4 regions of the Streptococcus sp. SCPM-O-B-15294 (M123) genome follow, and region 3 is predicted to be linked to each of the others. Evidence: predicted binding sites of a transcription regulator. Region 3 holds the regulator's gene; each other region holds the start of a gene.
The links. The regulator Rex, encoded in region 3, represses fermentation and respiration genes when NADH is low (regulators of the CRP and FNR family bind a similar motif). The targets are predictions, from matches to a motif close to TTGTGAANTANTTCACAA.
Positions count from the first base shown of each region.

Region 1: AC3E8G_RS04030 (class II fructose-bisphosphate aldolase) is a predicted target of Rex. The motif match lies at 2,462-2,479, and genes of this name have one in related genera.
Region 2: AC3E8G_RS07755 (zinc-dependent alcohol dehydrogenase family protein) is a predicted target of Rex. The motif match lies at 4,422-4,439, and genes of this name have one in related genera.
Region 4: AC3E8G_RS05520 (formate/nitrite transporter family protein) is a predicted target of Rex. The motif match lies at 6,026-6,043, and genes of this name have one in related genera.

Region 1 covers NZ_JBYQGU010000004.1:52,679-60,749, forward strand. The annotation lists gene lacA (galactose-6-phosphate isomerase subunit LacA) at 1-401, opposite strand, end outside; gene AC3E8G_RS04025 (DeoR/GlpR family DNA-binding transcription regulator) at 626-1,381, opposite strand; gene AC3E8G_RS04030 (class II fructose-bisphosphate aldolase) at 1,536-2,417, opposite strand; tRNA gene AC3E8G_RS04035 (tRNA-Leu) at 2,595-2,680, opposite strand; gene pyrG (CTP synthase) at 3,021-4,634, opposite strand; gene AC3E8G_RS04045 (B3/B4 domain-containing protein) at 4,808-5,503, opposite strand; gene rpoE (DNA-directed RNA polymerase subunit delta) at 5,614-6,192, opposite strand; gene tig (trigger factor) at 6,411-7,694, opposite strand; gene AC3E8G_RS04060 (TIGR01440 family protein) at 7,913-8,071, opposite strand, start outside.
Region 2 covers NZ_JBYQGU010000011.1:37,731-45,801, forward strand. The annotation lists gene AC3E8G_RS07745 (acyltransferase family protein) at 1-1,262, shown strand, start outside; gene adhE (bifunctional acetaldehyde-CoA/alcohol dehydrogenase) at 1,621-4,272, shown strand; gene AC3E8G_RS07755 (zinc-dependent alcohol dehydrogenase family protein) at 4,493-5,542, shown strand; gene AC3E8G_RS07760 (hypothetical protein) at 5,859-6,020, opposite strand; gene AC3E8G_RS07765 (alcohol dehydrogenase) at 6,033-6,200, opposite strand; gene AC3E8G_RS07770 (hypothetical protein) at 6,212-6,379, opposite strand; gene AC3E8G_RS07775 (class IIb bacteriocin, lactobin A/cerein 7B family) at 6,392-6,559, opposite strand; gene AC3E8G_RS07780 (Blp family class II bacteriocin) at 6,581-6,754, opposite strand; gene AC3E8G_RS07785 (hypothetical protein) at 6,755-6,925, opposite strand; gene AC3E8G_RS07790 (MurR/RpiR family transcriptional regulator) at 7,432-8,071, opposite strand, start outside.
Region 3 covers NZ_JBYQGU010000003.1:105,496-113,566, forward strand. The annotation lists gene gyrA (DNA gyrase subunit A) at 1-2,300, shown strand, start outside; gene AC3E8G_RS03475 (class A sortase) at 2,309-3,055, shown strand; gene AC3E8G_RS03480 (porphobilinogen deaminase) at 3,210-3,488, shown strand; gene radC (RadC family protein) at 3,549-4,232, shown strand; gene AC3E8G_RS03490 (redox-sensing transcriptional repressor Rex) at 4,421-5,065, opposite strand; gene AC3E8G_RS03495 (DUF4649 family protein) at 5,159-5,395, opposite strand; gene AC3E8G_RS03500 (DUF1831 domain-containing protein) at 5,395-5,742, opposite strand; gene AC3E8G_RS03505 (cysteine desulfurase family protein) at 5,732-6,859, opposite strand; gene AC3E8G_RS03510 (ribose-phosphate diphosphokinase) at 6,869-7,825, opposite strand; gene AC3E8G_RS03515 (CYTH domain-containing protein) at 7,888-8,071, opposite strand, start outside.
Region 4 covers NZ_JBYQGU010000006.1:63,785-71,855, reverse strand. The annotation lists gene AC3E8G_RS05550 (ABC transporter ATP-binding protein) at 1-704, opposite strand, end outside; gene AC3E8G_RS05545 (ABC transporter ATP-binding protein) at 717-2,453, opposite strand; gene AC3E8G_RS05540 (hypothetical protein) at 2,639-3,082, opposite strand; gene AC3E8G_RS05535 (hypothetical protein) at 3,318-3,773, opposite strand; gene rplL (50S ribosomal protein L7/L12) at 3,951-4,319, opposite strand; gene rplJ (50S ribosomal protein L10) at 4,397-4,897, opposite strand; ribosomal protein L10 leader region at 4,936-5,070, opposite strand; gene AC3E8G_RS05520 (formate/nitrite transporter family protein) at 5,134-5,931, opposite strand; gene AC3E8G_RS05515 (glucosaminidase domain-containing protein) at 6,112-6,810, opposite strand; gene yihA (ribosome biogenesis GTP-binding protein YihA/YsxC) at 6,957-7,553, opposite strand; gene clpX (ATP-dependent Clp protease ATP-binding subunit ClpX) at 7,565-8,071, opposite strand, start outside.

The DNA.
Region 1 (8,071 bases), on a different contig from region 3:
ACACGGATTTGGTGGCGACCACCATCGTACTTACCGTTTACAAATCCTTTGGCGATATTTTTGGCCAATTGGTCACCTACGATTTGAGCACCCATGGTGATCATACGAGAATTGTTGTGTCCACGGGTCATGTAGGCAGAACGCTCATCTGAAACTTCTGCAGCAACCATTCCTTTAATTTTAGTTGCGACCATAAATGGACCAGCTCCGTAAGCGTCAATAACAATACCCAGATTATCTTCTGCTTGTTTCACTTCTTTTGCAACAGCTAAAGTCACATCGACAAAGTCTTGCCCTTCTTCTGTCACGTCCACGACTTGGAAACCTTCTGCTTCCAAATATTCTTTGACTACTTCTTTTAAGCGAATACCTGCTGCATCCGCACCAACTACAATTGCCATCTGCTTCTCCTTTTTGCATTTCTGTCAACAAAGAAAGTTCTCCTCTTTCTTCATTCGACTTCGTTTTGTTATTCACAAACACAGTATAGCGCTAATTTTGTTTGTTGTCAACTATTTTTTGTTTATTTTTTTCATTTTTCTTTATTTTTTATTATTTTTTAGCCCTAAATTGTTTGTAATAAACAAAAAAAGAGAGAATCATTCTCTCTTTTTCAGTTTATTATTTATACAATCACACGTGTATATTCCTCTAATTCTTCATGTGCTTTCTCAGATGCATCGTCCGTTATCACCGCAGTTACTTTTTTCAAGGAACAGATAGAGGTAAAGTCTTCCTTACCAATCTTGGAGGAGTCAATCAGTAGGTAAGCTTCAGAAGAACGTTCTAAGGCTAACTTTTGCGTATAGGCTTCTTCAAAAGAAGAGGTCAGAACGCGTCCATCCACAATGCCATTCCCACTAAAAAACATCTTGTGGAAGTACATTCTTTCCATGAGAGTGTTCGTTATCTCGCCGACAAAAGCTTGACTGGTTTCTCGAAGCTCCCCTCCTAAGAGGATTACCTTAAAGGTATCACTTTTTTTCTTTAACAATTCTTGAAAAATCGGTAGACAATTTGTCACCACGCGCAGTTCCTTATTATTAATGGCTTCGGAAAGAACCTCAACAGAGGTCCCCGGCCCAAGGAAAATACTCTCGCCTTCTTTTATCAGCTCGCTAGCTTTCTTTGCTACTTCACGCTTAGCCAGAATATTCTTTAGCAACTTCTCTTCATGGGGCAGTTCCCGTGAAGGGAGGAATTGGTTACTTTTGGCTCCATTTCGAACCCGAATAAGGAGACCTTGCTTTTCCAATTCAATCAAATCCCGACGGACCGTCATATCCGACACCTGCATACTTTCCATGATGTCTTGAACATAAACGGTTCCAGCCTTATTGACCAGATTGATAATTTCATTCAGTCTTTCCTGTTTTTTCATTTCCTACCTACTTGCTTCGTTTTTGTTTATTATAACCTTAAACTGTCAGAATCGCAATCATTATTTGTTTGAAACAAACATTTTTCAGAAAAAGAGAAATTAAAAAGGCTTATCCTTGCGGATAAACCTCTGGTTAATAACGTTTCAAACAAGATTAAGCTTTGTTTTCGCTACCAAATACGTCGATACGTTCTTCAACTGAAGCTGTGATTGCTTCGAATCCTGGTTTCAAGAATTTACGTGGGTCGAAGAGTTTCTTCTTGTCGTATTCTGCTTCGTTTGCATCGTATTCACGTACGAATTGACGAGTTGCATTTGCGAATGCGATTTGGCACTCAGTGTTAACGTTAACTTTCGCAACACCAAGTTTGATAGCTTCTTGGATTTGCTCATCAGGGATACCTGAACCACCGTGCAATACGATTGGGAATCCTGGAAGAGCTTCTGTCAATTTCTTCAAGTGGTCAAGGTCAAGACCTTCCCAGTTTGCTGGGTATGGACCGTGGATGTTACCAATACCTGCTGCCAAGAAGTCGATTCCTGTAGCAACCATTGCTTTAGCATCTTCGATTGGTGCCAATTCACCTTTACCAACGATACCGTCTTCTTCACCACCGATTGTACCAACTTCAGCCTCAACTGAGATACCTTTAGCGTGAGCTTTTTCTACAACTTCTTTCGCCAATTTAAGGTTTTCTTCAACTGGAAGGTGTGATCCGTCGAACATGATTGAAGTGTAACCAACTTCGATACACTCAAGAGCATCTTCGTAGTGACCATGGTCAAGGTGGATTGCAACTGGTACAGTGATACCCATTGCTTCAACAAGGTTAGCGATCATGTTGCGAGCTACTTTGTAACCACCCATGTATTTAGCAGCACCCATAGAAGTTTGGATCAAAACTGGAGCTTTTTTAGCTTCTGCTGCACGCAAGATAGCTTGAGTCCACTCAAGGTTGTTTGTGTTAAATCCACCAACTGCGTAACCATTGTCACGAGCTGCTTGGACAAATTTTTCTGCTGAAACGATTGCCATTAGTAGTAGGCCTCCTCTAATTTTTTGTGGTTAAACCACTTACATTGTTTATTTTATCACTTTTTCATTGAAAATGCTAGCTTTTCCTGAGTCTTTAAAGCGTTTTCTTCTCTTTCAAGCGATCTTTCTCCTAAATGAACAAGAAAAAAGACAGCCGAAGCTGTCTTGATCATCCGATGCGGAGAGAGGGACTTGAACCCTCACGACCTAAAGCGGTCACAGGATCCTTAGTCCTGCGCGTCTGCCAATTCCGCCATCCCCGCGATTGAGTACCCTACTAGTATATCAATCTTCTACTTTCTTGTCAAGATTTTTTTCAAACTTTTTTCAAAGCTTGTCATTTCTTCACAAAAGGGAGTGGGAAAGAACTCCGACTAATTAAAAAGTTGAAAAGGTTCCCCAAACCTTTTCAATCTTCCTACCCCCGCATAGCTTCAACAGTCTGGGAGACTGTTGAAGGTTGCGGATAAAGGAAACTTTGTTTCCCTCATTAGGTCATCTTTGGAGCTTGAATAGCGAACAAAGATGCCAATCAACCACTGCGTCATGTAGTTATTACTATTATAGTCCAAAGGCTGGACACTTATTGCACACCCTTGATTTTTATTTGCTATCGTGATTCTCAACGGCCGCTGTGATAAAGGCTGTGTAAAGTCCTTCTGGGCGGTTTGGACGGCTTGACAATTCTGGGTGGTATTGGCAAGCGACAAAGAATTTGTTCTCTGGGATTTCAACGATTTCGACCAAACGGTTGTCTGGTGAAACGCCTGAGAAGACAAATCCTGCTTCTTCGAACTGTTCACGGAAAGCATTGTTAAACTCATAACGGTGACGGTGGCGACGTTGTACCACTTCTTGATGGTCATAGGCAGCTGCTGCTTTTGATCCTCGTTTGAGTTTAGATGGGTAAAGACCGAGACGGAGCGTTCCTCCCATGTCTTCCACATTGATTTGGTCCCGCATGATATCGATAATTGGATACTTGGTTTCTGGATCCAATTCGGATGAATTAGCTCCTTCAAGTCCTAAGACATTACGGGCAAACTCGATACAGGTTAACTGCATCCCCAGACAGACACCCAACATTGGGATGTCCTGTTCACGCGCATACTTGATGGCTTGAATTTTTCCTTCTGTTCCCCGTTGACCAAAACCACCTGGGACGATAATCCCATCAGCATCAGCTAGGAGTTCCGCTACATTCTCAGCTGTCACGTCATTAGCATTGACCCAATTAATCTTCACTTCGGCATCATTGGCATATCCTGAGTGCTTCAAGGCCTCAACAACAGAAATGTAGGCATCTTGCAATTCTACGTATTTTCCAACCAAGGAAATCTTGACCTGTTTCTTGAGGTTCATGACCTTGTCGACCATCGCAGACCATTCGGTCATATCTGCTGCAGGAACATCCAATTTCAAATGGTCACAAACAATTTGGTCCATGTTTTGTGCTTGCAAGTTCAATGGAATTTGGTACAAGTGTTCTACATCAAGCGACTCAATAACAGCTTCTGGGGCTACATCACAGAATTGGGCTAGTTTATTTTTAATTCCTTGTCCAGCTGGCTTTTCTGTACGAATGACCAACATATTTGGTTGGATTCCCAAACCACGCAATTCTTTGACAGAGTGTTGCGTTGGCTTGGTTTTCATTTCACCAGCTGCCTTAAGATAAGGAAGCAAGGTTGTGTGGATGTACATGACATTTTCAGCCCCAACATCAGACTTCATTTGGCGAAGAGCTTCAAGGAAGGGAAGGGACTCAATGTCTCCAACGGTTCCACCAACCTCTGTGATGATGACATCTGAATCCGTCGTAGTTGCTGCACGTTTGATCTTTTCTTTCAAGGCATCCGTGATATGGGGAATGACCTGGACAGTTGCTCCAAGGTATTCTCCACGACGTTCCTTGCGAAGGACCTCACTATAAATTTTTCCTGTTGTCACATTTGAGTACTTATTCAGGTTGATATCGATGAAGCGTTCATAGTGACCCAAGTCCAAGTCTGTCTCTGCCCCATCATCTGTTACAAAGACTTCCCCGTGCTGGTAAGGACTCATCGTCCCTGGGTCAATATTGATATAAGGGTCAAATTTTTGAATGGTCACTTTCAATCCACGATTTTTGAGCAGGCGACCGAGACTCGCTGCGACAATCCCTTTCCCAATGGATGATACGACACCACCAGTGACAAAAATATATTTTGTTGACATATGCTTTCCTCTTCTTCTAATATGGTGGAGGCCATTCCCCTTTTCGGAAAAACAAAAATAGCCCCCTAATGATTAGGGAGCTCCGACCTCAAAATGAGGTGCCCGAACAATATCTTACCGCAAATGGTCTACTTTGTCAAATTGAAACTTTCATGAAAATGATTTTTATACACTTAAGTAGCTGGCTCCACGCCATTTCTTGTGACGATAAACTTCTCAAATTGAAGATCAGGCATGCAGGAAGCAAGATCCTTGTGGATCCGTTCCAGTGCTTCCAAGCGCATGTCTACAGAGGTCGCTCTGTTTCCCTGGATGATAAAGAGGGCATTGCGGGTAGTCTCCTCCATCTTATAGCGTTCACCATCTCTCACATCTAGCCAGGCCATAATACCCTCTTGATCTCGGTAGACCGGATCTGTTTCACTAACATGCTTTTCTGTTGATAAGATGGGCAAAAAGGTCTCCTCTCTTTGACTAATCGTAAACTCGATTGGCCCCTGGATTTTATCCAGATCATGCCCTCCAATGGCTAGAAAGGAACGGAGACATTCGACATTATAGATATCAATCACACTATTGATCGTCGGAAGGAAGCCTCGACTTTGGATATTCTTAATCAGAGCAAGAATTGTCGGCGGGTTCTTTTTGACACTACGCCCCACTTCCTTCAACAAGCCCATATAGCCTTGTACAACTGCCTCCTCTTTCACCGAGCTGAAATCACAATTTAAGGCCCAAGCTTCCATCTCCTTCTTTTTAGCTAGAAAAGTTGCAGACAAGGGAGCTTGTGGATCCACCTGTTTGGCCACTCCGATTACAACTGTCTCAATCCCTAAGTCCACCAAACTTTGATTCAGTATCCAGTCCATATGCTCTTCCTCCTTCTGCACTACTTCAGGCTTACACCCTTATTATACTCCTCCTTGAAGCGTCCTTCAAGCAAAGAAAAAACAAGGAACGAATTCCTTGTTTTTTTGAATTATTCTTCTTCTTCGTAAGACTCTTCTTCGTCTTCTTCGTCACTTAACTCAACTTCTTCATCCAACTCATCTGGTGAGATTTCATTGATTTCAGCGTCATAGGCTTCTACTTCATCCTTCTCATCTTCTGGGTTTTCATCATCGTAAGTAAGCGCTGGATCTGCTTCATAGACATCTTCGTCTTCTGGATCATCCGCATTGTAATCGATCGCGTCTTCGTCTCCATCCATAAAGGCATTGACACGTTTTTTCTTACGTTTTTTAGGCTCTTCGTCTTCATCTGTTTCTTCAAGAGCGATGATTTCTTCATCTACCTCATCAATCGCATACCATGAGCGAAGTCCCCATTTGTTGTCTCCTAGTGGGATAAAGCTTCCATCCACATTTAATTCTGTATAGAACAATGGAAGAGCTTCACGAATTTCACTGTTTGATTTTTCGAGGTAGTTTTGAATTTCATTGACCAGGTCATTGAAATACATTTCATGATCACGGCCACGTGACTCTAAGATCGCACGGGCTACTTCAATCATTGAAAGTTCACTTTTTTCTTGTCCAGCAAATACTTCTAATTCCAAGGTAGATCTCCTTCATTTTTATCTCAAGGCAACACTCTTTTTCATTAAAAAAGAGGATACCCCTAGAATACATCATTTATCGTTACACTCTATTGTACGATAATTTTCCCCTTTCGTCAAAGGAAAATTCCGCGCCAATAAGAAGAGAAAAGCCGGGACACATGGCCTCAGCTTTTCTTCTTATGACTTGTTTCCATCAAGATGGAAGATCGTCTTTTTTATTTTACTTTTGCAGTACTTGTGATCACTTCAACAGCTTTCTTCACAGCAATATCATGTTTCAACATTTCTGGTGAAAGCAAGCTACGAACTTGTTCAACTGGCATGTTGTAGTCTGCTGCCAATTGTTCGATTTCTGCAGTTACTTCTTCGTCAGTTGCTTCGAAGCCTTCTGCTTTAGCAACTGCTTCTACGACAAGGTTAGTCTTAGTACGTGCTGCTGCATCTGCTTCATATTGTTTGTGAAGATCTTCTTGAGTTGTACCAGTGATTTGGAAGTACATGTCTGGAGAGATTCCTTGACGTTGCATGTTCCCAAGGAATTCATTGACAGCACGGTGTACTTCTTCGTGGATCATTTCTTCTGGAAGGTCAACGATTTCTGCGTTTTCTACTGCAAGGTCAATCGCTGCTGACTCAACTGCATCTTTGTAAGCTTCTTCTTTCGCTTCAGCCAACTCTTTGCGGTATTTTTCTTTCAATTCAGCAAGAGTTTCAACTTCTTCGTCGATGTCTTTTGCCAATTCATCGTCAAGAGCTGGTACTTCTTTTGCTTTTACTTCGTGGATGGTTGTCACGAATTTTGCTTCTTTACCTGCAAGGTCAGTTGCTTGGTAGTTTTCTGGGAAAGTTACGATGACATCAACTGTTTCACCAGCTGAGTGTCCAACCAATTGGTCTTCGAAACCTGGGATGAATTGACCTGAACCAAGGCCAAGTGAGAAGTTATCTCCTTTTCCTCCGTCAAACTCAACACCGTCAACAGAACCTACAAAGTCGATCACAACAGTATCACCTTCAGCTGCTGGTCCTTCTTTGATTACCAATTCAGCCAAGTTGTTGCGTTCGCGTTCGATACGTGCATCTACATCTTCATCTGTTACTTCTTTAGAAACTTCTACAGATACTTCAAGGTCTTTGTAAGCACCCAATTTTACTTCTGGTTTTGTAACAACATTTGCTGTCAATGTCCAATCTTGACCTTTTTCCATTGATACAACGTCAAAAGTTGGTTGAGCAACCACTTCAAGACCTGCTTCTTTTACTGCTGCTTCATAAGCTGCTGGAAGAAGATCGTTCAAAGCATCTTGATAAAGTGATTCTTCACCAAAACGTTGGTTAAAGATCGGACGTGGAAGGTGACCTTTACGGAATCCTGGTACGTTCAAGTTTTTCTTAACAGACTCAAACACGCGGTCTAAAGCTGGTTTAATTTGGTCTTGACTGATGGTAAAAGTCAATACTCCGCGGTTTGTTTCTTTGTTTTCAAATGATACAGACATTCTGTCTCTCCTTAAAATAATATAGTCATTCCTAATAATTTTACCATAAAACTTCGAAAATGCAAGTTTTTGGGCATCTTGGTTTTGTGGAAACTGCTTCTTTTTAGAGGAATTTTATAGTGGTTTCTGGAGACTCGAAGATTAAAAATCTCTTTCCTATCTCAAAAATTGTCCCGGAATAAAAAAACTAGTACATGCCTGAACTAGTTTCCTTCCTATTAGGACTTCCGAAGCGGGTCTTCCTGGTAAGTAGCACGCGCCCCACCAACCAACTTGGGACGACTGGCTAGAGCCGTCACATGAGCACCACCCAGTTCTTTCAAAACAGGGCGAACGGGTACTTGCACATGTTTGACATGCATCCCGATAGAAGTATC
Region 2 (8,071 bases), on a different contig from region 3:
CGCTGGTCACCAAGAATTTGTCCAATGTCTACTTTTCTAGTATCGCTCACGTCTTTCCTTTCTTTGTGGGGAGTGCTTTAGCGACAGTGACAGGGATTACAACGACCAGCCCAAATCTTACTCAATTAGTGAAGAAGCTATCTCTACAGAAGACGTTAGCGATTTTAGCGGGTGCTTTTCTAGTTTTGTTGGTCTTGACCTTTATCCTTCCCTTTGATAGTGTTTGGACCTATTTATTTGGCTTTTTAGTAGCAACTTTTGCTGCATCTGTGATGATTGTGATGACGCGTGTCCTTCATGAAAAGACACCGAATCAGAAAGAACCAGCAGTAATTACCTTTATAGCAGATACCAGTTATGGGGTTTATCTCTTCCACTGGCCATTTTACATCATCTTTTCTCCATTAATGACCAATGGCTGGGCTTCTCTATTAACAGCGCTTGTATCCTTTAGTCTTGCTGCCTTGAGTTTCTATATTATTGAACCAACCTTGGCTGGGCGTGAACCGAAGATTTTCGGGATCTCGATGGATCTCAGAAGTTTCACGAAACCACTTTTTTACAGCGCGATTCCCTTGACCTTGCTCATGTTTGGAATTGCACTCTTTGCGCCACGCGTCGGAGCCTTTGATGAAAACTTGATTACCGAAGGGCTTCGTCAATCCGACAGCAAGATGCAGATCACGCGTGCCCAAGTTGACAATGCTTCAGCGACTTCCTACAATGTGTCAGATGGCGTGACCATGATCGGAGATTCTGTAAACCTCCGGGCATCAGATTATCTGAAACAAGTTCTGCCAGATATCCAATTAGATGCTTTGGTGAGCCGCAATCTGGACTCGGGCTTAAAAGTATATGAAACGGATATTGCCAATAGAGTCTTGCTCAAGAACGTGGTAATCGCTCTTGGAACCAACTCTTCTAATAATTATCAAGAATTGTTGGATAAGTTTGTTCAAGAACTACCAAAAGGACATCGCTTAATCTTTGTGACCCCATATGATGGGCGTGAAGCCAATGATAGCAATAGCGTTACCGTTCAGACTCGACAGTATCAGCTGGAGTTGGCTAAAAAATATGACTATGTCTATGTAGCAGACTGGTACCAAGTTGCTATCGATAATCCAGAGATTTGGGCTGGAACGGATAGTGTCCACTTTGGTTTAGAATCAGATGGTTCCATCGATGTCGGAGGAAACTTGTATGCCAACGTCGTGAAAGAAGCAGTTGATCAAGCTAATCAGGGACCGGTTAAACCCTAAAATTTACTATATAATTTAAGCAATTTTCGCTTGAAGAAAATTGCTTTTTTTAGTAAAATTAAGAAAACGCTTACAAAAATTGCGTGAAAATATTTGTTTGTGAAATTGAAGTGCGTTCTCAAAAAAATCCTTCAATTTTTTCTTGAAAATACTCCTGTATAGAAGGAGAAGGAGGGTTCATGGAAAAAAGTTAAAAAAATCTTTGTGAAACTATTTACAAATTTTCTAAAATAGAGTACAATAATATTGTGAAAAAATTAACAAATCGAAATTTCTTACACTATTCTTGAAAGTTTCTGAAAACAGGAAAAAGTTCCGGAAAAGGATAAGGGTTTCAAACATTGGAGGAAAGCATCAAATGGCTGATAAAAAAACTCTCTCACCTGAAGAAAAGAAACTCGCTGCTGAAAAACACGTAGACGAGTTGGTGCAAAAAGCGCTCGTAGCGCTTGAAGAAATGCGCAAATTGGATCAGGAGCAAGTCGACTACATTGTGGCGAAAGCATCTGTAGCAGCTCTTGACGCACACGGTGAGCTCGCTCTTCATGCCTATGAAGAAACTGGTCGTGGAGTCTTTGAAGACAAGGCGACTAAGAACTTGTTCGCTTGTGAACACGTAGTAAATAACATGCGTCATACGAAAACAGTTGGTGTCATTTCAGAAGATGACGTCACTGGTTTGACCCTTATTGCTGAGCCAGTCGGAGTTGTCTGCGGGATCACTCCTACAACCAACCCTACTTCAACAGCAATCTTTAAAGCTTTGATTTCCTTGAAGACACGGAACCCTATCGTCTTTGCCTTCCACCCATCAGCTCAAGAATCATCAGCTCATGCGGCACAAATCGTCCGCGATGCAGCGATTAAAGCAGGAGCTCCTGAAAACTGTGTGCAATGGATTACGCAACCATCTATGGAAGCAACCAGTGCCCTGATGAACCACGAAGGAGTTGCGACTATCCTTGCGACCGGTGGTAACGCCATGGTTAAAGCAGCATACTCATGTGGGAAGCCAGCTCTTGGGGTTGGTGCCGGAAACGTACCTGCTTATGTTGAAAAATCAGCCAATATCCGCCAAGCAGCACACGATATCGTTATGTCTAAATCATTTGACAATGGTATGGTCTGTGCGTCTGAACAAGCGGTCATCATCGATAAAGAAATCTACGATGAGTTTGTTGAAGAATTCAAATCTTACCACACTTACTTTGTTAACAAAAAAGAAAAAGCCCTTCTTGAAGAGTTCTGCTTCGGTGTGAAAGCCAACAGCAAGAACTGTGCGGGTGCGAAATTGAATGCGGACATCGTTGGGAAACCAGCAGCATGGATCGCTGAACAAGCTGGCTTCTCAGTTCCAGAAGGAACCAATATCCTTGCGGCAGAATGTAAAGAAGTTGGTGAAAAAGAGCCTTTGACTCGTGAAAAATTGTCACCAGTCATCGCTGTCTTGAAATCTGAAAGCCGTGAAGACGGAATTAACAAAGCTCGCCAAATGGTTGAATTCAACGGTCTTGGTCACTCAGCTGCCATCCATACAGCTGACGAAGAATTGACCAAAGAATTTGGTAAAGCAGTTAAAGCCATTCGTGTGATCTGCAACTCTCCTTCGACTTTCGGTGGTATCGGGGATGTTTACAATGCCTTCTTGCCATCATTGACACTTGGATGTGGTTCTTACGGACGCAACTCTGTTGGGGACAACGTTAGTGCCATCAACCTCTTGAATATCAAAAAAGTCGGACGCCGGAGAAATAACATGCAATGGATGAAACTTCCTTCAAAAACATACTTTGAACGTGATTCAATTGAATACTTACAAAAATGTCGTGACGTTGAACGTGTCATGATCGTTACAGACCACGCTATGGTAGAGCTTGGTTTCCTTGATCGTATCATCGAACAGCTTGACCTTCGTCGCAATAAGGTAGTTTACCAAATCTTTGCTGATGTAGAACCAGATCCAGATATCACTACAGTTGAACGTGGTACTGAGATTATGCGTTCCTTCAAACCAGATACAATCATCGCTCTTGGTGGTGGATCACCAATGGATGCTGCCAAAGTTATGTGGCTCTTCTACGAGCAACCAGAAGTGGATTTCCGTGACCTTGTACAAAAATTCATGGATATCCGTAAACGTGCCTTCAAATTCCCATTGCTTGGTAAGAAGACTAAATTCATTGCGATCCCAACTACATCTGGTACAGGATCTGAAGTAACGCCATTTGCCGTTATCTCTGATAAAGCAAACAACCGTAAATACCCAATCGCTGACTACTCATTGACACCAACTGTGGCAATCGTAGACCCTGCTTTGGTATTGACAATTCCAGGATCTGTTGCAGCGGACACTGGTATGGACGTCTTGACTCATGCGACTGAAGCTTACGTATCTCAAATGGCCAGTGACTACACAGATGGTCTTGCGCTTCAAGCCATCAAACTTGTCTTCGAAAACTTGGAAAGCTCAGTGAAGAACGCGGACTTCCACTCACGCGAAAAGATGCACAATGCGTCAACCATCGCAGGTATGGCCTTTGCGAATGCCTTCTTAGGTATTTCTCACTCAATGGCCCACAAGATTGGTGCGCAATTCCACACCATTCACGGACGGACCAATGCGATCTTGCTTCCATACGTTATCCGCTACAACGGTACACGCCCAGCTAAGACAGCAACATGGCCTAAGTACAACTACTACCGTGCAGATGAGAAGTATCAAGACATCGCTCGTATGCTAGGACTTCCATGCTCTACACCAGAAGAAGCAGTTGAAGCTTATGCAAAAGCTGTATACGAACTTGGTGAGCGCGTAGGTATCGAAATGAACTTCAAAGCACAAGGAATCGACGAAAAAGAATGGAAGAAACATTCTCGTGAATTGGCCTTCCTTGCTTACGAAGATCAATGTTCACCAGCTAACCCACGTCTTCCAATGGTAGACCACATGCAAGAAATCATCGAAGATGCATACTATGGTTACAAAGAACGTCCAGGACGTCGTAAATAAGACACTAGAGAACAACTGATGTTTATCAGCTATCCCTCGCTCAAAAGAGCGGGGGATTTTTCTTTGTTTTAATGCTAAAATTGGTTTTTGTGATCTGAAAATGATCTTTTAAAGAAATCTAATAAATATGTTGCAAGCGCTTACTTTATATGTTATAATATTCACAAAGTAAAAACTGTAATAAAATGGTTTGATGAAACCAACAAAAAAGGAGTCGCTTATGAAAGCAGCAACATATGTATCCGCAGGAAATCTTCAGTTGATTGATCAACCAAAACCAGTGATCAAGAAACCAACTGATGCGATTGTTCGTTTAGTGAAAACGACTATTTGTGGAACAGACCTCCATATTTTGGGTGGTGATGTTCCAGCTTGTAAAGAAGGGACCATTCTGGGTCACGAAGGAATTGGGATTGTCGAAGAAGTCGGCGAAGCGGTTACGAACTTTAAGGTAGGAGACAAGGTTATCATCTCTTGCGTAACAGCTTGTAACACTTGCTACTACTGTAAACGTGGCTTGCCTTCCCACTGTGAAGATGGGGGCTGGATCCTTGGCCACTTGATCAACGGTACCCAAGCAGAGTATGTCCATATCCCTCACGCAGACGGCAGTCTCTATCATGCACCAGCTTCTGTAGATGACGAAGCCTTGGTTATGCTCTCAGACATTCTTCCGACTTCCTATGAAATTGGTGTTCTTCCTTCTCACGTGAAACCTGGAGACAACGTTTGTATCGTTGGTGCAGGGCCGATCGGTTTGGCAGCTCTCTTAACTGTACAATTCTTCTCACCAGCTACCATTATCATGGTAGACTTGTCAGGGTCACGTCTCGAAGCCTCTAAGAAGTTTGGAGCTACTCATACCATCTGTTCAAGTGATATTGATGAAATCAAGGCCTTTATCAATGAAGTGACTGATGGTCGTGGTGTTGATATCTCCATGGAATGTGTGGGATATCCAGCTACCTTTGATGTCTGTCAAAATATTATCTCTGTCGGCGGTCATATTGCCAACGTCGGAGTGCATGGTAAACCAGTTAGCTTCAATCTTGATGACCTTTGGATCAAGAACATTACGCTCAATACCGGTTTGGTTAATGCCAATACAACTGAAATGCTTCTTAACGTCTTGAAATCTGGTAAGATTGATGCAACGAAGTTGGTGACCCATCATTTCAAACTGTCAGAAGCAGAAAAGGCATACGAAATTTTCAAACATGCTGGCGAAAACAATGCCTTGAAAGTCATTATTGATAACGACCTCAGCTAAGAAGTTGGATAGATCCATCACCTAAATAAGATAGAAAAATGAGAGTGGGACAGAAATCGGTAATTCGTTAGAATTCGATTTCGTCGTCCCACCTCCGCACAGTTGAGTAGGGCTGTAAAAGCTGATGAAATCAGCGTAGTAGAGCCCACTCAACCACTGCGTCTTGCTCGACAATCAAAAAATAATTGAGAGGCTAGGACTTTTGTCCCAGCCTCATTTTTTTGCTTAAAAAGATCGTTTAAACAATAGAACATCCCAGCTATAGAATGATAGCTGGGATGTTTGTACTGTTAAGTGAGATGATAAAGAAGTGTTACTATTTGCCTCGTTTGCGAGCGTATTCGTCAAAGGCGCCAGCGAAGGTTCCCATGAGAAGGGGAGTAGCGATTAGTCCAACAGTGATCCAGACGGATCCACCATCTACATGGCTGAGTTCCTGCTCGGACAAGCTTCTAAAACGTGTTTCTTCGAGTTTCATGCTTGCTCCTTTCTAGTGCACGATGCCATTGATGATACTACGGCCAAAATCACGTCCAGAATTGTATAGAATATTCCATGTTTGAACGATGAATTTTGCCGAGTCAAAGACGGAGGCTCCTCCATCAATGGTCGCCAGTTCAGCTTCTGTTAGGCAAGTATAATGGATGCTTGTATCCATAGATGTCCTCCTTAATGTAAGATCGTGTAGAGTAAATCAATTGCCTCGTTCAGAATGGTGAAAGTGACCATGAAGGCAATAGCAAATTTAGGAAAGTACCCTTCTACTTGTTTGGGTGCTTTTTTATCAAGAATGCAGTATCCTGTCAAAAGGATGAGGGTGATAAATACCAGACTCATAGGTCTCCTCCTTTACCATTTTCGTGTCATATTACTATGAAATGCATCGATCAGTTTTGTTGTCCCGATATAAGCAGAAGAAAAACCGTAAGCGAAAACTAACAGAAAAGGGAGTCCTCCACCATTAACATCACTTAATTCTTCATGCGTGAGATCTTTAAATTGTACTTGGTCTATCATTGCTTTTCTCCTTCAAATTAATTATTTAAATGCTCCCCAAATGGCAGTTCCGACAGCTGTTACACCACCAGCAATAGTGCCAGATAGATAGGGATGAGCAAGGATCCAAGCAACCAATGGGATAGCTCCCCCATCGACTTGTGTTAATTCTTCTTCTGTTAAGGGTGTGAATTTTTGGGTGAATTCTGTTGTCATTTAATTTTCCTCTTTCTTTTTTGTTTGTCGCCATCTAGCATCAACTGCTAGATAGATTGTAGCCGCTATGGCTAAATTAATTTTTGGTTGAAACGCAATCAGATGTGCATCATGTAAAACAGTTAATGCGATGATGATTGCAAAAATCATAGTGTGGATAGGCCATCTCATATCTTAATACTCCTAATTTTTGTTGAATGCAAAGCTAGGGTAATTTTCCAATAGAGCTAGCTTGTATGTGGTTGACTTTTGTTCATTTTGTGTCAGCTGAGCTGATTAGATGAAGCAAGGATAAGGTCAATAGCCAATGCTGTGTTTTTCTTACGTTTCAAGGTTTTAGTTTAAAACAAGATCAATGAAAGCAAGATTAATAGAACAAAAGCTTTGGTATTCTTTTTCATGTTTGGCATTCCCTTTCCTTATTTATTTACGGAAGAAGTAATACAAAAACCATGGGATGATAATGGGAGTATAGTACATCTATGGTCCTCCTTTCTTTTTATTTGGTCACTTATACTATTCGTATAAAAATCTGGAAATGGAAAAAATTTCTTTAAAAATTTTAGAATGTTTGCATCTCTGAAACTAGTATCAATAGACAAAAACATGAAACATAAAAACCATGAAGGATGGGAGAAGCCCCAACCTTCATGGTTTTTTAAAATAGGGAGACCATATTAAGATTTTCGAGAACGTTGACTAGAGAGTTTTTTGTTTTCCCAGTAGCTATCAAAGACAACTTCTTTTTGTTCTCGGTTTTTATTGAGGAAATGGGCATAGACCAAATCCACAACGATGAGTAGAGGGAAAATGGCAGAAATTCGATCGATGTAGGTGTTGCTAGGAAGGGCTACAGCAGGCAATACCTCTGTATATCCTTGGTGGATGGCAACAGGGTTAGAAGTTATAAGAATCGTCTTGGCCCCTTTTTCCTTGGCATTTAGTAGACTGTCTGTAATAGAGATCGTACTTCCTGATAGTGAGAAGCCAATGACCAGACAAGAGGAATCGAGAATGCTAGTCGCCCAAGCAAAGCCATCTTGATCTGTCAGAGCCTCACATACGACACCTAATCGCATCAAGCGCAATTTCATTTCTCTAGCTACTAAACCAGAACTACCGATCCCAAAGAAGTAGACCCGGTCCGCTTGGTCGATCAGTTCAGCCACTCGATCCAATTGTGAATCTTTGATCAGGCCTTCAGTGACATTACTGATATGGTGGTAGCGCTGCAAAACACTGAGAGTCAGTTCGTCATGATCTTGCACTTGTTTTTGATTCTTGGTTTCTTCGTTAAAATGGTAGACAAATTCCCGA
Region 3 (8,071 bases):
TTACACCAGATAAACCACATAAGAAATCTGCCCGTATTACTGGGGATGTTATGGGTAAATACCATCCACACGGTGACTCCTCTATTTATGAGGCTATGGTTCGGATGGCTCAATGGTGGAGCTATCGTTACATGCTTGTAGATGGGCATGGGAACTTTGGTTCAATGGATGGTGATGGAGCCGCGGCCCAGCGGTATACAGAAGCTCGTATGAGCAAGATTGCTCTTGAAATGCTTCGGGATATCAACAAGAATACAGTTGATTTCACAGATAACTATGACGCCAGTGAACGCGAACCAAACGTTCTTCCAGCTCGCTTCCCTAACTTGTTAGTCAATGGAGCGACAGGGATTGCGGTAGGGATGGCGACAAATATTCCTCCACACAACCTTGGTGAGTCTATTGATGCTGTCAAACTAATGATGGACAATCCTGATGTGACCACACGTGAACTAATGGAGGTGCTTCCTGGACCAGATTTCCCTACCGGAGCCTTGGTCATGGGCAAATCGGGTATTCATAAGGCCTATGAAACAGGAAAAGGCTCGATTGTCTTGCGGTCTCGGACGGAAATTGAAGAGACCAAGACAGGCCGTGAACGCATTGTCGTGACAGAATTTCCTTATATGGTCAACAAAACCAAAGTGCATGAGCATATCGTTCGTTTGGTTCAAGAAAAACGAATCGATGGGATTACAGCAGTTCGGGATGAGTCTAACCGGGAAGGGGTTCGTTTCGTCATTGAAGTCCGTCGCGATGCGTCAGCCAATGTTATCTTAAACAACCTCTTCAAGATGACCCAAATGCAAACCAACTTTGGTTTCAACATGTTGGCTATCCAAAATGGTGTCCCTAAGATTCTCTCTCTTCGTGAGATTTTAGGATCTTATATTGAGCACCAAAAAGAAGTGGTAACTCGTCGGACCATCTTTGATAAAGAGAAGGCAGAAGCACGTGCCCATATCTTGGAAGGTCTCTTAATCGCTCTTGATCACATCGATGAAGTGATTAAAATCATCCGTAATAGCCAGACAGATGCAGAAGCACAAGCAGAATTGATGAGTAAGTTCAAGCTTTCTGAGCGTCAAAGCCAAGCTATCTTGGATATGCGTCTTCGTCGTTTGACTGGTTTGGAACGTGACAAGATTCAAAGCGAATACGATGATCTCGTTGCCTTGATTGCTGATCTTGCTGATATTTTAGCCAAGCCAGAGCGTGTAGTTGCGATTATCAAGGAAGAATTGGACGAGGTCAAACGGAAGTTTGGAGATCCACGTCGGACAGAATTGATGGTAGGAGAAGTTCTATCACTAGAAGACGAAGACTTGATCGAAGAAAGCAATGTCTTGATTACTCTCTCTAACAAGGGTTACATTAAGCGATTGGATCAAGATGAATTTACTGCTCAAAAACGTGGGGGACGTGGTGTTCAAGGTACAGGGGTCAAAGATGATGACTTTGTCCGTGAATTGGTTTCTACCAGCACCCATGATCGTTTGCTCTTCTTTACCAATAAGGGACGGGTCTATCGTCTGAAAGGTTATGAAATCCCTGAATACGGCCGTACAGCTAAGGGGCTTCCGATTGTCAACTTGCTTAAGTTAGATGACGGAGAATCCATTCAGACCATTATTAACGTCGCTCAGGATCGTAGTGAAGACGCCTATCTCTTCTTTACAACCCGTTCAGGTTTAGTGAAACGGACCAGTGTAGCTGAGTTTGCCAATATTCGTCAAAATGGCTTGAAAGCTCTTAACCTTAAAGATGAGGATGAGCTGATCAACGTCTTCCTCACTGACGGAAATACGGACGTGATCATCGGGACTAAATTTGGTTATTCTGTCCGCTTCAAAGAGTCTGTCGTACGGAATATGGGGCGCTCGGCAACTGGGGTTCGAGGTGTCAACCTTCGCCCAGGCGACCAAGTGGTCGGTGCAAGCGTGATTACAGATCAAGATGAAGTATTGATCATCACTGAAAAGGGATACGGTAAACGCACGCGTGCTGATGAGTATCCAACAAAAGGACGTGGTGGTAAAGGGATTAAAACTGCTAATGTGGCTGATAAGAATGGTCCTCTGGCCGGTCTCATGACTGTCAAAGGAGATGAGGATTTGATGATTATCACCAATACAGGTGTCATGATTCGTACTAGCGTCGCTAATATTTCTCAAACTGGACGTTCGACCATGGGTGTGAAAGTGATGCGTCTGGATCAAGATGCCCAAATCGTAACCTTTACAACGGTTCAAGCTGACGAAAAAGATGAGTCAGAGACTGAGACTGAAAGTGAAGGGTAGGATAAATAATGGCTTCAAGAAGAAAAAAGAAGAAAACAAGCTTACGCAATCGCTTGATTAATATCTTTGCTACCTTACTGATCCTTTTGTCTATTGCCTTGATCTTTAATGCTCCGATTCGGAACATGATCATGGTGTGGCATACCAATCAGTACCAGGTCAGCAAGGTATCGAAAAAGACCATCGATAAGAATAAAGATGCCAAGACTAGCTTTGATTTTAAAGAAGTCAAATCGCTTTCTACAGAATCTGTTATCAATGCCCAGTGGCAGGCGCAGAAGTTGCCTGTTATTGGGGGGATAGCAATCCCTGAGTTGAAGATGAACCTTCCGATTTTTAAAGGCTTAGATAATGTGGGACTCTATTATGGGGCTGGTACCATGAAAGAGGACCAGGTTATGGGGGAAAGGAATTACTCCTTGGCTAGTCACCATGTCTTTGGTTTGACAGGGGCAAATGAAATGCTCTTTTCTCCATTAGAACATGCCAAAGCTGGAATGAAAATCTATATCACTGATAAGGAAAAGGTGTATACTTATGTCATCAATTCTGTTGAGACAGTTACACCAGATCGGGTCGATGTCATTGCAGATCGTGAAGGGGTTAATGAAATCACCTTGGTGACCTGTGAGGATGCTGCAGCAACTTATCGTACGATTGTAAAAGGGACTTTGGAAACTTCAGTAGATTACTCAAAAGCACCAAAAGATATACTGGAAGCTTTCACAAAATCTTATAATCAAATGCAATTATAATCAACTTAAAAAGAGGTCCTTGACCTCTTTTTTTTCTGTTAATTTTCTGCCAACTTGTAAGAGGATAGTCATAAAATGTTACCTGACTGACATATTTTTGCATGCTTTCTATTTTATAATAGAAGAGTGATAGAAAGAAGCTTGGAGGAACTGAATGCGCACAGAAGATATCTATACTTTGTTAAGAAACTTCTATGGCTTACTGGTCAATGATTTCCCTAAAACAGCGCTCATTACCAAGGGGATCTACGAAGTTGAACAGGTCTTCGAAACCATTGAAAACATTCCTGATGATCAAGAACACTTAGTTCGATACGAAATTCGTCAATTTCTTGCTTCTTTGGAACAAGTGCAAGAATGCTATAGAATTAACTTCTCAAATGAAGAAACTCGAATTCTTGAAAACTTAAGAGAAGTAGTTTGTCCAATTTAATTTATACAGAATCGTCCTTTTTCCTCCTCAATTGCGAATTATTAATTGAGGAGGTTTTTTATGTATCATATTGTATTTCAAGAAACTGGTCTCTTACCTAGAGAACGTTTGCTAACAGAAGGACCTGATAAGCTCAGTCATCAAGAATTGCTGTCCATCTTATTACGGACGGGGAACAAAAATAAACCAGTCTACGAGATCGCTCAAGACCTGTTGGGATCACTAAAGAGTTTAAAAGAACTAGCTAGTATGAGTTTTCAGGAGTTACAGGAAATTCCAGGAATTGGGAAAGTAAAGGCCATAGAGCTGATAGCTGCTATTGAACTAGGGAAACGAATACAGACTTCTGAAGTGATTGAAACAGAACAAATCATGAGTAGTCAAAAGTTGGCAAAAATGATGCAGCAAAAAATAGGCCATGAGAAACAGGAACATTTACTGGCCTTATATCTGAATACTCAAAATCAAATTATCCATCAGCAAGTGATTTTTATTGGAACAGTCAATCGTAGCATTGCAGAACCAAGAGAAATCTTGCACTATGCCATCAAGCATATGGCGACATCCTTAATCTTGGTTCACAACCACCCGTCCGGGATCATTCATCCTAGCAAGAATGATGATGGTGTCACCCAACAAATGATTGAAGCCTGCAATTGTCTAGGAATTGTTTTCCTGGACCATCTGATTGTCTCAACTGATGATTATTATAGCTACCGGGAAGAAACAGATTTATTGGTATAGAAAAAGAGAGTGGGACAGAAATCGGTAATTCGTTAGAATTCGATTTTGTCGTCCCACCTCCGCACAGTTGAGTAGGGCTGTAAAAGCTGATAAAATCAGCGTGGTAGAGCCCACTCAACCACTGCGTCTTGCTCAACAATCCAAAGACAATTGAGAGGCTAGGACTTTTGTCCCAGCCTCTTTGCTTATCATGTATTCTTACGCATAAAGTAGAGAAGGGTTTGTAGTTCACTGGTTAGGTCGACATATTGGACTACCACATCTTTTGGAACTGTTAAGTGTACGGGAGAAAAGCTAAGGATTCCCTTGATACCAGCTTCAACCAGTAAATCTGCAACTTCTTGAGATTTTACACTTGGAACGGTTAAAATGGCTGTTTGAATCTCTTGTCCCTCAAGTTTTTCTTTTAGTGTGGAGATGCCGTAAATCGGAATACCATCTTTACTTTTAGTGCCGACTAACTTATGATCATCCGTATCGAATGCCATGACAATTTTCATTTTGTTTCGCTCATGGAAGCGATAGTGAAGAAGGGCACTCCCCATATTTCCAATCCCGACAATAGCAACATTGGTGATGGAGTTATCATTCAAGAGATCAGCAAAGAAGTTCATTAACTTTTTGACATCATAACCAAAACCACGTCGTCCAAGCTCTCCAAAGTAGGAGAAGTCTCGACGAACAGTTGCGGAATCAATCCCGATGGCTTCAGCGATCTGTTTTGAATTTGCTCGCTCAATTTTCTCTGCATTAAAGCGTTTAAAAATGCGGTAATACAAGGAGAGTCGTTTAGCAGTAGCACGAGGAATTGGATTAGTCTTATCTTGTTTCACAATATCACAACCTTTCAAATCTATTTTATAAAAAGTTTGTGAATAAAGCAACTATCTTCTACTAAAAAAACACCAAAACGGTGTTTTTCTTTCTTAATTGGAATTTCTTAAACTCTGATCAAACTGAATCAGATAGCGATAGAAGTCACCGATTTTTCCAGTGAAAGGTAAGGTTTGCCCCTTGTAGGTCACAGAAACAACCTGATAGGAATCTGGAATGGTCACACAACCTGAGAAGGCTAATAGACAGTGATCGATGTTGTCGTAGCTAACCTGACGTTCCTTCTGATATGCATCCAAATAGGTGAGGACTACAGGACTATTGGTCATTACTTTTCAATCCTTTCAAAGATTTCACGTTCAACTAAACTGTCCATGAGGAAGTAGAATTTTTGTTGGATAATCTTGTTTTCTGGGTTTTTAAAAATATTTACCAAACGAAGGCCTGACTTGTCAGTAATGTTAATTTTAAATCCTGTTAAATCCTTATTGATGATAATTTTTAACTTAAAGCCATCTCCACTATTTGGAATAGCTTCTAACAAACGATTTAATTCGTAGTTTCCAACCTTTGTTTGTGCAAAGGTATTGTCGCGTAGGGTATATTTTTTAATATTTGGATGGATTGCGTATGTGTAATCGCAGTTTGGTAATGAGACAGATGTTTCAAATGCCATGTAATTCTCCTAAAATTTTGTGAATAGTTGTTATAAAAGTATCGACTTCAGCAGTCGTATTGAATTCGGATAAACTAATGCGAATAGATTCCTTCAAGCGAGGTGAATCTTCGCCATAATAAGCTGCAAGGACATGACTTGGCTGAACAGTCCCCGCAGTACAAGCCGAGCCAGTTGATACTGAAATTCCCGCCATATCTAAACGAAGCAGTAAGATATCATTGATGATACCTGGGAAGCCGATGTTTAAGACATGAGGAAGTTTGGAGTCTGTGCTATTCAGATAGAAATCTAAATCTTCTAGGCCTGTTAGGATACGTTCAGATAAGCTCTGAATGTACTGATAATTTGCGTCTAACTGCTCAGTTGCTTCTTTGAGGGCTTGAGCCATTCCAGCAATTGAAATCAAGTTCTCTGTACTAGCTCGACGTTTGTCTTCTTGGTCACCACCGTGTAAGAGATTGAAGAAGTCAGGCTTTTTAGCATAGAGAAGACCAACTCCCTTAGGCCCGTGAAATTTATGGGCCGATGCGGTTAGAAAATCAACTCCTAGCTCTTCAGGGGCTACAGCAAGTTTACCAACGGCTTGAACAGCATCGACATGAAAAGCAGCAGGATGGTCTTTTAAAAGGTCTGAAATGTCCTTGATAGGCAAGAGATCACCCGTTTCGTTGTTGGCATACATGGTGGATACTAAAACTGTATCGGGACGAAGTGCAGCTCGAATATCTTCAGGTCGAATCTTTTGATCGACCGGTTGAATGATGGTTACTTCAAATCCATATTCTTGGACCAAGTACTCAATCGGTTCCAGGACGGCATGGTGCTCAATAGCCGTGGTAATAATATGCTTCCCTTGCTGTCTATGTTTGAGACAGTAGCCCTTTATAACAGTGTTATTGCTTTCGGTCCCGCCAGAAGTGAAGATAATCTGTTGACTAGAGGTCTTTAAACAAGTTGCAACGCATTCCCTAGCGTCTCTAAGAATCTTTTTCGCTTGGCGACCGTGGGAGTGGAGACTAGAGGGATTTCCGAAACTGGTTTCCATCGTTTCTGTCATCACCTTGATTACTCCTGGGCTTAGGGGAGTGGTTGCCGCATTGTCAAAATAAATCACGCCATCACCTTATTTCTTGTGGTATGCAAATAGTGGACTAACTGGTTTACGCTCTTGGATACGTACAAGGGCATCTCCAATCAATTCACTTGCAGTAATGTATTTTACATTTTTTGGTTTTTGCTCTTTGGTTGCTACAGAGTCTGTAACCAAAATCTCTTTAATCGGTGCTTGATTCAGTAGGTCTGCGGCTCCCTTAACGAAAAGTCCGTGACTAGAAACGGCATAAATCTCAGTGGCGCCGTCGCGTTGAACAATTTTTGCAGCCTCAGAGAAGGTTTTTCCTGTATTTAGAATATCATCGATCAGGATTGCTTTTTTACCTTTAACATCCCCTATGATGTAGCCCTCGTCACGGCTGGAATCGTCTTGGGCGTAGTCGATGATAGCAATTGGGGCATCTAGATATTCAGCAAGATTGCGTGCGCGTTTCACTCCAGAATTTTTAGGGCTGACAACCACTACATCTGAACCGGTTAAACCTTGTTTGATATAGTGATCCGCAAATAGAGGAATCGTGAACAAGTTGTCTACTGGGATATCGAAGAAGCCTTGTACTTGAACCGCATGAAGATCGAGGGTTACAACACGGTCTACCCCTGCCTTGACAAGCATGTTGGCAACTAATTTTGCTGTAATTGGTTCGCGAGGAGCAGCAGTGCGGTCTTGACGAGCATACCCAAAGTATGGAAGGACCACGTTTACGGTATGGGCACTTGCTCGTTGGCAAGCATCTACCATGATTAACAATTCCATTAAGTGATTGTTCACTGGGAAGCTAGTAGATTGGATGATGTAAATATCATATCCACGCACACTTTCTTCGATATTAATTTGGATTTCACCATCTGAGAATTGACGTGAAGAAAGCTTTCCGAGTGGGATGCCAGCAACTTCCGAAATTTTTTGTGCAATTTCTTGGTTGGAGTTGAGTGCGAAGAGCTTCATATTGTTTTTTTCTGACATGTGTTTGATCCTCATTTAGATATTTTTGTCTAGTCTTATTTTAGCAAAAAAATTCAGTAATTTCAGCTATTTAGCAAACTTTGAGCCAATCTTGCTACTTTACTTTTGGCTGGCTTGTATTCAATTTGTTTTTCCTTGAGAAATTCGTGAAAATAAGTTTCATCTGAAGCGGCATCCACCTCCATTTCTAACTCATAGTCCTCGATAGAGTTATAGCGACTACGGTCAAAAGCTAATAATCCTTTA
Region 4 (8,071 bases), on a different contig from region 3:
TCTTGCGATGATTCCTCCCGTACATAGAGTTTTAAGACGTTGAAGCCACTCAAGTTTTCCTGAACAAAACCATTTAAAGCTCCAAGGACATCTGCTTGCTCTTTAAAGTATGGCTGGGATTTCTTCATAATCAACTGGGCTCCAAAGAAGGTGATTGGGATAGAGGAAATCACGATCAGCCCCAAAGTGAGGTTGAGATAGAGCACCATAGCGATGACCAAGCTTAAGGTAAAAATAGCATTCACAATTTGAAGGAAGGACTGCTGCAAGGCATTGGAAACTGTCTCGACATCGCTGGTAAAGCGACCCAGAAGATCTCCAAATTGGTGCTGATCAAAGTAAGAAACAGGGATGCGATTGATTTTTTTAGATAGGTCATTACGCATATCCTCGATCATGCTTTGGACGGCATTGGTCATGAAATAGTTGGAATAATAAGATCCAAGCTCATACAAAACTCCTCGGAAGAGATAGATAATCATGACCCAGCCAACATAGCCAGCATTAATCTCAGCTCCCGCTACTCCTCTAGCCATATCTGTCAGGTTAGCGGTCAATTCTGTGATAGCGAGTCCAAGAATATAGGGCTCAATGACACTCATAACCACACTCAGAATCTTTAGGAGTGTAGCGAAAATAACGGCAAAACGATAAGCTCTTAGATAGCCCCAAAGACGTACAAAGCTGGAACGTTTTTCTTTCATTTTCTTCCCCTCCTATTCTTCTGTTAATGATTGGTTATTCAACTGAGAGCGAGCAATCTCACTGTAGATTTCATTGGTTGCCAGGAGTTCCTCGTGGGTTCCACGACCGACGATTTCTCCATGATCCAAGACGATGATTTGATCCGCATCCATGATGGTCCCAACCCGCTGGGCTACGATCAAGACGGTCGCATCTCCTGTTACTTCCTTGAGACGTTTTCTCAGTGTTGCATCTGTCTTGTAGTCAAGAGCAGAGAAGGAATCATCAAAGATATAGATATCCGGCTCTTTAACAACTGCACGCGCAATGGATAGACGTTGTTTCTGTCCACCAGAAAGGTTGCTTCCCCCTTCTGCTAAATGAGTGTCAAACTGCTCTTCCTTGCTTTCGATAAACTCTTTAGCTTGGGCCACATCTGCTGCCTTGTCTAGCTCCTCAATACTGGCATCTTCTTTTCCGTAACGAAGGTTTTCGGCAATAGTCCCCGTGAAGAGTAAGGCCTTCTGTGGGATGAATCCAATCTTATGGCGCAAGGCTTTGACATTGAAATCACGTACATCTACACCATCCACTAAGATTTTCCCTAGGGTCACATCATAGAATCGAGGAATCAACTGTACTAGAGAGGACTTCCCAGAACCGGTCGATCCGATAAAGGCAATGGTCTCCCCCGGCTTAGCTTTAAAGGAAATATTATGAAGGACTGGACTCTCTGTCTCACCAGGATAGGCGAAGGTAACATTGTCAAATTCCAGATAGCCCTTGGTTTCTGTCTCTGTAACCCCATTTTCATTTGGATCAATAGAAATCGGCATGTCCATAATTTCTTTCAAACGATGACTAGAGACAGCTGTCCGTGGGTACATGGTAAAGAGATTAGCTAAGAAAAGGAAAGAAAGCAAGGCATGGAAACTGTATTCGATAAAGGCGACAAGATTCCCGATTTCTAAACTTCCATCCCCTAGAGGATCTAGGGCAAACCATACAATAGCTACAATCATGGCGATGATGATTTGGACAAAGAGTGGCTCTGTCAAACCAGTCAGTTTAAAGAGTTTATTGGAGTTGTCCGCATAGACTGCATTGGCTTGGCCAAACTTTTCCTCTTGGAATTCCTCACGCGCAAAAGCACGAATAACTCGGAGTCCTGTAAGATTTTCGCGCGCATATTGATTGAGCTTATCCAAGGTTTCCTGCTGCTTTTCTGACAAAGGTTTGGTCTTAACAGCTACATACCAGACAACCACCGCCAAAAATGGCATCGAAATCGCCACAATCCAAGCAAGGGATGGACTCGTCTGTAAAATCAACAGAATACTGGACAGCATCATGATAGGGGTAATGACGCCAAGCTTCAACATCTGATCAGAAAACTGCATCAAGACGAAGGCATCAGACGTCATCCGCGTTACCAAGGAAGAAACCCCAATCTTCTCATACTCATGGTGGGAATATTCCTGAAGCTTCTCATAAAGATCATTTCGCATATCCATGACCATGGTTGTAGTAATCTTCCCAACGGCATAGGCCAGAACGATTCGACCTAGAATCCCGACGATGATCACACCGAACATAACCCAAGCCCAAAAATAAACCCGCTCCATATCTCTCGGATTGATCCCCTCATCAATCATACGAGCTAGAACAGTTGGCAAACCGAGATTGACAATCACAAAAAAGATGGCTGCTGTAAAATTCAAACACAACCATTTTGGATATTTTCTCAAATAGGACCAAATATATCCCATACCTTTCTCCTCCCTATACAATAAAAAAGCACCCTCAAGCACTTTTTAAGCTATTTTACAAAGCACGTTGGCTCCTTCAAGTCATCCCTATTATATCAGATCCCCCCTAGGCTAGCAAGGAAAAGAGCAGAAGAAAATCAAAGAATAAAAAAGAGGATAGCCTCCGCTACCCCCTCTAGATACGATTATTTTTGACGTTTGAATTTTGCATCTTTGAAGAAATTAAAAACTTCATAATCACTAGAATCTGCTTTTGATACATCCAAAGTTAAAACATCACCATCAATCTTATACTTGACTTTGTCTTTACCGCCTTCAAGAGTTTTAGCCTTTTGATCAGCTTTCAGGTCAATAGTTTTCTCTTTGCTTTCACCAAGAGCTTTCATTTCGAAAATCATTTTAGCTTTTGTATCTTTAATTTCAATTGTCATTGTCAATGAAAATTGATCAATGACCTTCTCAAGTTGCTCATCAGTTGCCCCTTGATCTTTAAGGATGCTTTTAATTTGTTCCTTTTCAGCTTTATAGACATATTTCCCATTGTCGCTAGTTGTAGAACCACAAGCTACAAGGAAAACCGCACCAACTGCCAACAAAGCAGCAAAGACAAGACGTTTAAAGTATTTCATCAGAAATCTCCTTTTTTGTTGATAAATACTATTTTATCAAAAAAATAGAAGTCTAACAACATAATAAATGAGTAAGAACTTAAGAAGTATAAGAATATACGGTGGAGCTAACACTCACCAAAAGAATTTGGTTTCGATTTGATAAATCCAACAGAAATCAGGCTTTTTATCGGTTCAATACCTATTTTCTAGAGACAAAAAAGTAGATAGCCCTATACTATCTACTTTCTATATTTTATTTTTGACGTTTGAATTTTACGTATTTTAAGAATGCTGACGTATTTTCATCTCCAATGTCTAGGTCAGAATTTTCGACTGTTAAAACATCTCCTTCGATCTTATATGTCACCTTTTTCTCAGGATCCTCTTCTGACCAAAAAGTTTTGTTCTTTTGATCTACTTTTATATCTACAGATTTCTCTTGCTTGTTACCAAACATACTAACTGAAGCAGATATTTTTCCTGAATTATCCTTAATTTCAAGTTCCACTTTAATTTTTAGTTGATCAACGAAAAGGTTAGCAGCACTATTTGTCCCAGTTTCTTTTTCCACCATTTCTAGGATTTCTTCTGACGTAGGTTCAAATACATAGACACCATTATCGCTAGAGCCAGCCCCAGCGCAGGAAACAAGAAACAAAGCGCTAAAAGCAAACAAAGCAATAAAGACCAGACGTTTAAAATATTTCATAAGTAATCTCCTTTTAACTTATTAAAACTATTTTAACAAATAAATAAAACGTTTTCAATATATTGATTATTGGAGAATTTAAATAAAGAATTCTTGAACTTGATAATTATTTACAATTCCTAAAGAATAAAAAAACCGAGGCCTAAACCTCGGTTTTCGTTTTGATTGGAAACTCGATTATTTAAGAGTAACTGAAGCTCCAGCTTCTTCCAATTTAGCTTTGATTTCTTCAGCTTCAGCTGTAGCAACACCTTCTTTGATAACGCCAGGTGCACCATCAACAAGTTCTTTAGCTTCTTTAAGACCAAGACCAGTGATTTCACGTACAACTTTGATAACGCCGACTTTCTTGTCGCCTGCAGATGTCAATTCAACGTCGAATGAATCTTTAGCAGCACCAGCGTCAGCAGCACCAGCTGCAGCAACAGCTACAGGAGCAGCTGCAGTTACACCAAATTCTTCTTCGATAGCTTTTACAAGGTCGTTCAATTCAAGGATTGAAGCTTCTTTAATTTCAGCAATAATGTTTTCAATGTTCAATGCCATTGTTATTTCCTCCAAATAAGTTTATATATTTTATGTTTTTATTTTATTGTAGCTAGGCTACGCTGCGTAGCTTAAGATTAAGCTGCGTCTTCTTTGTTGTCTGCAACCGCTTTGACTGCAAGAGCAACGTTGCGCACTGGCGCTTGAAGTACAGAAAGGAGCATAGAAAGAAGTCCTTCGCGGTTTGGAAGAGTTGCAAGAGCAAGAATCTCTTCTTTAGATGCGACAGCGCCTTCGATTGCACCACCTTTGATTTCAAGTGCTTCAGCGTTTTTAGCAAAGTCGTTCAAGATTTTCGCTGGTGCGATAACATCTTCGTTAGAAAATGCTACTGCAGATGGTCCAACAAAAACAGATGCAAGATCTTCAAGACCAGCTTTTTCAGCTGCACGACGTAAGATTGAGTTTTTGATCACTTTGTACTCAACTTCGCTTCCACGAAGCTCACGACGAAGAACTGTATCTTGTTCTACTGTCAAACCACGAGCGTCTACAACGACGATTGATGCAGCAGCTTTCATTTTCTCAGCTACTACGTCAACTAGTTCCGCTTTCTTAGCAATAATTGCTTCACTCATTAGTGTGTTCACCTCCGTAATTATTTTGCTTGGGGAATTTTTCCAAAAGAAAAACGCGCCCAAACCTAGACACGAAAGTACAATACGCTTCTTTTACATGATACGTTTTGTCCTCGGTAGGATCTTTATGAGTCGAGCTCCCCTACTGTCTTAGGCAGTTTTTTCAAACCGTTATTTAGTGTATCACATAAAAAAAAAGAATGCAAGTATTTTTGCAAACTTTTTTTAAAAAATAATTAATCTTTATAGATCGTCTTAGTACGATTGAGCCATGCATAGGCTAAGCCCATGATCACTCCTCCACCTACCCAGTTACCTACAAAAGTGACTGCATAATGACGAAGTACATTGAAGAACTCTAAATGAGGCAAATCTTTAGAAATAGAATTAAATGTAGCTAATGAGAAAGAAGCAAAGTTCGCTGCGATGTGTTCATTGGTAAGGAAAACAAACATATAAATAGCTGACAAAGCCATCAGAACTTTCGCTGTTTCATCTTTAAAGAAAAGGTAGGACAAGATTGCTATGTTAACAAAGATGTTAGCAATCACTCCTTCAAAGAAAATCAATTGATTGGAACGTTGGAGCTTCATCTCTACAACCGAGCCAAGGAATCCTTTTGGATTCAAATGAGAAAAAGCACTTGTCTGATTGAAAAGAAATGCGAGGAACAAGGCGCCAACTAGATTAAAGAATGTACAATAAAGTAGAATCTCTAAAGCTTTCTTCCAATTTATCTTCTTTAGATAAACACCAGCTGTCAGATACATCATATTTGAAGTCGTTAGCTCACTATTTAAAAATAGTAAATAAACCAATCCCCAGGCAAAAATAAATGGGAACAAGAAACGACCAGAACCTGGCAAGAAGGTATTGAGCAAATCTGCACCCACAATCCCAACTGCTGTACTCATTGTTAGAAATGCACCCGCAAACATAGAGCGGACAGCATACCGAGCTTTAGAAGCTGTATATAGTTCTTCCTTCTTCTGACATGCTGCTTCTACTTTAAGAACAAAATTTGATTCTCCCATCTGAATCTCCTTATATATTGAATTTGTGAACTTCTTCATTATATCATAGTTCCAACTCCCTGAAAAGGTTTTCAAAAAAATATTAGCAAAAATTTTGTGTTCTATAAAACAACGATTTAACCCGAAGAGAAGAAAAAACAGACCTTAATGGCCTGTTTATCATTCAATTTAATTCATATCTTACAAGAAACGATTTGCCCAAGCGATATCCAAGTTCAAGATCTCTTGAGTTGTGTATTGTTGGCGATATGGGTTGTAGACTGTGCCTTCATAGCCACCATAGACACTAGGTGAATCATACTGAGTAAGGTTGTAAGTTTCGATGATGTGGTTCAATTTAGCATAGTAACTTGTATCAGTAGCATAGACACCCGTTAAGGCTGCAGTTGCATCCTGATAGCTAGTTGTATTGCTTTTCCAAGCGCCAGCAAAGTGACCTTGTTTCAAAACAGCAACATAGTCTTGCAATGATTCATAGTAGCTAGGGTATGAACGGAAAGCATCGTTGATAGTATAAGCATTTCCATTACCGTCATCTTCCCATGTTTGCATCACTGCTGATTGACCAGCATAGCTACCTTTAATACCAAAAAGGTTGTAGTGTGGATAAGATGACAAACCAGATTGACCAGCTCCACTCTCTAGGATGGCTTGAGCAATCATAACTGATGCATACAGGTCATTTTCTTGACCAAGTTGGCGAGCAGATTCACCGATTTGTGAGATGAAGGCTTCTGTTGGATCTGCATATTGAGAATATGCTTCATCATTAGCTCCAACGTTTCCTACGTGCTCACTCATGGCTGCCGCAACTGTTCCTGCAGCTACCAGAGCTACTAAGGATCCAATCAATTTCGATTTATTTAGTAATTTTTTCAATGTGATAATCTCCTAATGTTTTAATGAAAACTCTTTAAGATGATTATAGCACAGAAAAGCATTAAATTGTTGAGCTCAATATTACATTTTAATTACAATATCGAGATAAATCAAACAAATAAATAACAGGTTAGTAATAATACGATTTATTCCGAAAAACTATAGTCAAAAATTGCATCCCAAGCTTCTTCTACTCCAGTTTTATTGACCGATGAGAAGATTATAAAGGTATCTGTTTTATCAAAATCTAACTTCTTCTTGATCATGGATTCATGCTTGTTCCATTTTCCTCTTGGAATTTTGTCGGCTTTGGTCGCAACCAAGATAACAGGGATTTCGTAATATTTCAAAAACTCGTACATCTGGACATCATCTGCCGAGGGTTCATGACGAAGATCAACCAAGCTGACAACAGCTCTTAAATTCTCTCTTGATGTCAGATATTCTTCAATCATTTTGCCCCATTTCTCGCGTTCTTTTTTGGAAACACGAGCATATCCATAGCCAGGTACATCGACAAAACGAAGTTTGTCATCGATATTGAAAAAGTTCAATAATTGTGTTTTTCCTGGTTTTCCTGATGTACGGGCCAAGTTCTTACGATTCAGCATGGTATTAATAAAAGAAGACTTGCCGACATTTGATCGACCGGCAAGTGCAACTTCTGGGATATCATCTTGAGGATAATGGCTTTTATTGGTAGCGCTCAAGAGAATATCCGCATTATGAGTATTTACTTTCATAGAATTTCTTTCTAGGCAGTTTCTAAAATTGGTTTTTCAGTTCCGTTAACTGCTTCTTTGGTGATTCGAACCAGTTTGACATCTTCTTGACTCGGAACTTCAAACATCACATCCAACATCGTTTCTTCGATGATGGAGCGTAGTCCGCGAGCACCAGTCTTACGTTCGATGGCCTTGCTTGCAATTTCTTCAAGCGCTTCGTCATCAAATTCCAATTCAACGTCGTCAAAGGATAAGAGAGCTTGGTATTGTTTCACCAATGCATTTCTTGGTTCTTTCAAAATACGAACCAGGTCATCCACTGTCAATTGCTCTAATGCAGCAAGAACTGGAAGACGACCGATTAACTCAGGAATAATGCCGAATTTTTGGATATCTTCTGCAATGATTTCTTGCATATAAGAGCTTGATTCATCGATGGCTTTGTTATTTTGACCAAATCCGATGATCTTCTCACCTAGACGTTGCTTCACGATTTCTTCAATCCCATCAAAGGCTCCACCAACGATGAAGAGGAT